2 regions of the Micromonospora sp. NPDC048905 genome follow, and region 1 is predicted to be linked to the other one. Evidence: riboswitches for the same ligand, from Rfam matches in the RefSeq annotation. Region 1 holds a riboswitch; the other holds the start of a gene.

Region 1 (3,256 bases):
GGGTTGCTGGTGTTGCTGTCCAGGGCGATCTTCTCGAAGTTCGAGGTCTTCGTGGCGCCGCAGTCGGCGTCCTCGACACCGGCTGCGGTGCGGATGCCGCCGAGCAGGTGGGACAGGAACTCGGGCTCGGCGAACGACTCCCGGGTGTGTCCGCCACCGGTGTACCAGGAGCGACCGCCGTCGAAGTCCTGACACCAGGAGGTCGGGTGGTCGGCGCCCATCGCGCCCGCGCCCGGGGTGTAGCTCTTCTCGTCCAGGCTGGCCAGCACGTGCACGTCCGGCCGCGGGTTGGTCTGGAAGTTGTACCACTCGTCGAACCGGGACCAGCGGTCCGGCAGCTCGGCCGTGGACGGGTGGGCGTGGTCCTCCACCTTCACCGTGGCCTGCTGGTTCTGCGGGTGGTTGGCGAAGTACGCGCCGACCAGGTCGCCGTACCAGGCCCAGCTGTACTCGGTGTCCGAGGCGGCGTGGATGCCGACGTAACCGCCGCCGGCCTTCACGTAGCGCTCGAACGCCGCCTGCTGCTCGGCGTTGAGGACGTCACCGGTGGTGGAGAGCCAGATCACGGCCTTGTACTTCGCGAGGTTGGCGTCGCTGAACGCGGCACCGTCCTCGGAGGCGTCCACGGTGAAGCCGTTGGTGGCGCCGAGCTGTTGGATGGCGGCGACACCGGTGGGGATGGAGTCGTGCCGGAAGCCGGCGGTCTTGGAGAAGACCAGGACCGAGAAGGGATCGTCGGCGGCCTTCTGGGGCGCCTTGGGTGCCACCTGGGTGACCGGGGTTCCGGCCGCTGCCTCCCGTGGGGGGACCTGTGCGGCGGCCGGCGCGGCCTGCGCGGGCGTGCCGAACAGGCTCGTCGAGGCGAGAGCAAGGGAGATGAGGGTTGCGGTGATTGGTACGCGGGCACGACGAGAACGGGACACGCCGCCTCCTGTGTCGTAGTGACGGAGATCGCGGGAGTCGGCACGCCGAAGGCCGTCCCTGATGGAGCCGGTGGTCACACCGTGCCAAGGTGCCCCCACCGACATTTTGTCGAATCGCTAAACAAATTAATTCGACTGGCTCGATGTCCGGCAAGATGCCGGCGGGTAACGGTTCTGCAACGGCAGGCGACATTCCGAACAGGACCGCATGAACCGCCACACAGATCTAGCTCGATTCGGTGCGTTCCGGCCCACCGGCCGCCGCCGAACCTCGCCTTGGCAGACCGACGGATCTGTCGTACGGTGACACGCAAGTAACCCACGGGAGCCCGGTGTACCGGGCTGAGAGGGGGGCTGACAGCCCCCGACCGTCGAACCTGATCCGGATAATGCCGGCGCAGGGAGGAGAGTTGCCGTGCCGTCCCTGGGGCGACTGCATCTGATCACCGACACCCGACCCGGTCGGGACCCGCTCACCGTGGTCCGGGCCGCCCTCACGGTGGCCCGCGCCGACCTGGTCGTGCAGGTCCGGGTCGAGGACTCCGCCACCGACCGCGAGGCGTACGAGTTGGCCCGGCGGGTGCTGGCGCTCTGCCTGTCGTACGAGGCGACTTGCCTGGTCAACGACCGGCTGCACGTGGCGCTGGCGGTGGGCGCGGCCGGCGGACACATCGGAGCGGACGACCTCCCGGTGGCCGCCGCCCGTCGGGTGCTCGGCCCCACCGGTGTGCTGGGAGCCACTGCCCGCGCGCCGGAGACGGCAACCGAGGCCGTCGCGGCGGGCGCCACCTACCTGGGTGTCGGCCCGTGCCACCCCACCAGCACCAAGTCCGGCCTGCCGGACCCGATCGGGCCGACCGGGGTCCGCGCCGTGGCCGACGCCGTCGACGTGCCGGTCATCGCGATCGGTGGCGTGACCGCCGCGCGGGTGCCGGAGCTGCGGGCCGCCGGGGCGTACGGGGTGGCCGTGGTCGGTGCGGTGTCCGCCGCCGCCGACCCGGCGCGTGCGACCGCCACGCTGATCGAGGCCCTGACGTGCTGACCGGCCGGTTCCCGTCGGCGCCGTCGATCGACCGGACCCGGCCGGACGTGGCGGTGGTCGGGGCGGGGCCGATCGGGCTGGCGATCGCCTGGCGCTGCGCCGCCCGTGGGCTACGGGTGGTGGTGCACGATCCGGCACCCGGCTCGGGGGCGTCGGCGGTGGCCGCCGGCATGCTCGCCCCGGTCGCCGAGGCGTACTTCGGTGAGCGGCAACTGACCGAGCTGCTGCTGGCGTCCGCCGCCCGCTGGCCAACCTTCACCGAGGAGTTGGCCGACGCGACAGGCGCCGACATCGGCTACCGCACCGAGGGCACCCTGCTGGTCGGGTTGACCGGCGACGACCTGGCCGAGGCGCGCCGGCTGTGGGCGTACCAGCAGGGGTTGGGCCTGCCGGTGACCCCACTGCGCCCCAGCGAGCTGCGCGACCGCGAACCGGCGCTCGCCCCCCGGGTGCGCGGCGGCGCGCTCGCGCCCACCGACCACCAGGTCGACCCCCGGCTGCTGGTGCCGGCGCTGCGCACGGCCGCGCAGCGGGCCGGCGCGGCGCTGGTGCCGCACGGTGTCCGACACCTGTCCGACGTGGACGCGGGCGTCACGGTTGTCGCCGCCGGCTGCGGGTCCGCCGCACTCACCGGCCTGCCCGTGCGGCAGGTGAAGGGCCAGATCCTCCGGCTCCGCGCGCCCGGCGGCGTCGCGCCGGGCTTCCGGCACGTGATCCGGGGGTACGCCGACGGCGAGCACGTCTACCTGGTGCCCCGCGCCGACGGTGAGGTCGTCCTCGGCGCGACGGTCGAGGAACGGTCGGACACCACGGTCACCGCCGGCGCCGTGCAGCGGCTGCTCCGCGCCGGGGTGGACCTGCTGCCCGAACTGGCCGAGTACGACCTGGTCGAGGCGGTCGCCGGGCTGCGCCCAGGTACCCCGGACAACGCGCCGATCCTCGGGCCCCTGCCCGGCCGGCCGGACGTGCTGGCCGCCACCGGTCACCACCGGCACGGCATCGTGCTCACCCCGATCACCGCCGACCTGATCGCGGACCTGGCGCTCACCGGCGTACCCGATCCGCTGCTCGCGCCCTTCCGGCCGGACCGGTTCGCCGGCGCGGCGGCGGACGGCGGACCCGAACCGACGATGAAGGGGGACCTGTGGAGTTGACGGTGAACGGGGCCGGACGAAGCGTCCCGGCTGAGATGTCCGTGGCTGACCTGGTCGGTGTCGTCGCCCCGCAACCCCGGGGGGTGGCCGTCGCGGTGAACGGCGAGGTGGTGCCCCGGGCAGGCTGGGCGACCACG
Region 2 (3,256 bases), on a different contig from region 1:
ACAGCCGCCCGCTGACTCATCAGCCTGCCGGTCCCGGTGCCGACCGGTCCGGTGCGAACCGCCCCGGTGGCCTCCAGGTCCGTGCCCAGCGCGTCGAAGTCGTCCGCGTCGAGCCGTACGTCCTGCCACCACATCCACTCCCGACCACCGTCGCCGGTCCGCACCGCGGCGCCGACCCGCTCGCGCGGCGAACCGGGGCAGCGGTACTCGGCCAGATGCAGCGAGGTGCTCACGGAGTGGTCCACGCCGAGCAGCAGGACGTCGGCGTCCAGGTCATAGAGCCGGGCGAGGGGAGAACCCTCGCCGAGCATGTCGGCCAGGCCGTGCCCGGCCACCACCTGCTCGGCGGCCGGCCCGAGCGCGGCGAACGACACGTGCGGATGCGAGCTGCGCAGGGCGCCGGGCCAGCCGCGAACCGTCTCTGCGAGCACGCCCATGAACCGGCTCGGCGTGACCGCCGGGTCGAAGCCCGGCATCTCGGCGCGGATCAGCGGCCACCAGTCCGCCGGCACCGGTGGATTGCGCCACCCCGCGGGGTCACTGTTGTCCGGCGTGTGGGTGGGCACCACGATCGTGCCGTCCGGGCCGAGCGCGTCGCGCAGGGCGAGCACCACCGCGTGCGGGCCGCCGCTGACGAACCCCAGCGGACGTAGCGCGGCGTGCACCAGCAGCGTCGCCCCGGGGCGTACGCCCAGCAGGCGCAGTTGCGCGGCGATCGAGCGTCGGGTGCCCGGCCCGCTGGCGTTCGTGGTCACGGCGCCCCTCCCTGGCTGGCCCACAGGCTCAGGCCGTTCCGCCGGCCCGAGCCAGGATCGCCTCGGCGAGCGGACCCGGCGCGGTGTCCGGAATCCAGTGACTCACACCTGGCAACCGCACGAAGCGGTACGTTCCGGTGACGTTCGCGGCGCACGCCTCGGCGGCGGTCTGGCCAATGGCGACGTCCCGGTCACTCCAGACGTAGGTGGTGGGTACCGCGACCGGGCCGACACCGGCCAGGTCGGCGCGGGACATCGCCCGGTACCAGTTCAGCGCGGCGGTCAGCGCCCCCGGCTCGCGCATCGGGGCAACGTAGCGGTCCACCCGGGGCGCGTCACCCACCCCGCCGAGCATCTTGCGCAGCGCGGTCGCGTGCCACGCCAGCAGCACCTTCTCCGCCGTGCCCGGCTTACGGAACAACGTGATGTACGACGAGCGGGCCTTCTGCTGGCCGTCGTTGCTCAGGGCGTACGCCATGGCGGCCGGATGCGGCACGGACACCGCGGTCAGGGTGCGGACCCGGTCGGGGTGCCCGGCGGCGACCGCCCAGGCCACGATCGCGCCCCAGTCGTGGCCGACCAGGTGCACGGCGTCCAGCCCCAGGGCGTCGAGCACCGCCACCACGTCGGCGACGAGTTCGGGGATCCGGTAGTCGGCCACCGCCGTCGGCCGCGCACCGGGCGAGTAACCGCGCTGGTCCAGCGCGTACGTGCGCAGCCCGGCCGCGTGCAGCGCGGGCACCACGTCGTCCCATTCACCGCTGTGCTGGGGGAAGCCGTGCAGCAGCAGGACGGGTACGCCGTCCGACGGACCGCCGGCGGTTACCTCGAACGTGAGACCTCGCGCGTCAACCCGCATGATCGTCAGCCTACCCAGCCGCGGTACGGCCGGCTGAACGCCGAGATGGGCGGATGCCCTGCTGGGCCGGCCCCCCTGGTCAGTGTTAGCGTCGACGAGACAACTTCACATCCGACAGGGGAGCGCACAGCGCTGAGAGTGCGGGCATGCCCGCAGACCCTCGAACCTGATCTGGGTAATGCCAGCGCAGGGAGTTCGGTCGACCTCCAGCCGCGCCGCCGTCCGGTGCCACCGGACGCGCGGCGTGCGTCTTCTCCTGGTTCGATTTACTGAACTGGGAGCACCAGCATGGACAACACCACCAACCGTTGGCGGACCATCGACATCGTGGTCGCCTCGGTGATCGCGGTCGCCTTCGGCGTCATCTTCTGGGCCTGGGGCCTGGTCTGGAGCGCCACCGAGGGTGCGTTCGCGTTCTTCCCGCCGGCGCAGACGCTGCTCTACGGCGTGTGGCTGATGCCGGCCGTGATCGGCGGCCTGGTCATCCGCAAGCCCGGTGCCGCGCTCTACTGCGAGACGGTGGCCGCGGTCCTGTCCGCGCTGCTGGGCAGCCAGTGGGCCGGCACGGTGATCCCGCAGGGCATCGTGCAGGGCATCGGCGCCGAGTTGGCGTTCGCCGCCTTCCGGTACCGGTCGTTCCGGCTGCCGACCGCGATGCTGGCCGGCGCGCTGACCGGCCTCAGCGCCGCGCTGTTCGACTTCTTCGTCTGGAACGACGCCTACGCGCTTGCCGACTACCGAATCCCGTACGCGCTGCTCACCATCGTCAGCGCCACCGTGATCGCTGGTGCTGGCGGCTGGCTGCTGACGAAGGCCCTGGCCAACACCGGCGTCCTGGACCGCTTCCCGGCGGGCCGAGACCGAGCCCTGATCTGACCCCGCCCCGTTGATCAAGAGGTTTGCGTCAGCGGAAGGCGATTTCCTGACGCAAACCTCTTGATCAACGGCGGATGGGCGGGGGACGCGCGGCCCGGAGGGGGTGGATTGGTGGGCGGGGTACTGCTGCGGGGGTTCGGGTGGCGGCACGCTGGGCGGCGCGCCTGGGCGGTGCGCGGGGTCGACCTGCGAATTGAGGCCGGGGAGCGGGTTCTGCTGCTCGGGCCCTCCGGGGCCGGTAAGAGCACCCTGCTCAGCGCGTTGGCAGGGCTGCTGCCCGAGGACTCCGGCGAGCAGGAGGGCACCGTCGAGATCGACGGGCTCGACCCGCGCAAGGGGCGGGAACGCGTCGGCATCGTCTTCCAGGACCCGGAAACCCAACTGGTGATGGCGCGCTGCGGCGACGACGTCGCGTTCGGTCTGGAGAACCGCGGGGTACCGACCGACGAGATCTGGCCCCGGGTGGACGAGGCGCTACACCGCGTCGGCTTCCCGTACCCCCGGGACCGCCCCACCGCCGCGCTCTCCGGCGGCGAGCAGCAACGCCTCGCCCTGGCCGGCGCGCTGGCGCTGCGTCCCGAGCTGCTGCTGCTCGACGAGCCGACCGCCAACCTCGATCCGGCCGGGGCCGACCTGGTCCGCCAGGCGGTGGCCGGCGCGCTGCACGCCGACACCACGCTGATCCTGGTCGAGCACCGGGTCGCCGAGGCGCTGCCGCTCGTCGACCGGGTGGTCGTCCTGGAGCCAGGCGGCGGGGTCCGCGCGG

What was found. A riboswitch is a leader RNA that binds a small molecule or an ion and turns the genes downstream of it on or off. The one in region 1 is predicted to bind thiamine pyrophosphate.
Region 2: linked by a shared signal. The riboswitch ahead of AB0C01_RS31295 (ECF transporter S component) and the one ahead of thiE (thiamine phosphate synthase) in region 1 are both predicted to bind thiamine pyrophosphate.

The regions. Positions count from the first base shown of each region.
Region 1 is NZ_JBEZFV010000003.1:539,610-542,865, forward strand. Features, by position in the region: gene AB0C01_RS10790 (ThuA domain-containing protein) at 1-923, opposite strand, end outside; TPP riboswitch at 1,235-1,344, shown strand; gene thiE (thiamine phosphate synthase) at 1,339-1,965, shown strand; gene thiO (glycine oxidase ThiO) at 1,962-3,119, shown strand; gene thiS (sulfur carrier protein ThiS) at 3,110-3,256, shown strand, end outside.
Region 2 is NZ_JBEZFV010000019.1:12,958-16,213, forward strand. Features, by position in the region: gene AB0C01_RS31285 (AAC(3) family N-acetyltransferase) at 1-755, opposite strand, end outside; gene AB0C01_RS31290 (alpha/beta fold hydrolase) at 784-1,614, opposite strand; TPP riboswitch at 1,721-1,825, shown strand; gene AB0C01_RS31295 (ECF transporter S component) at 1,903-2,490, shown strand; gene AB0C01_RS31300 (ABC transporter ATP-binding protein) at 2,602-3,256, shown strand, end outside.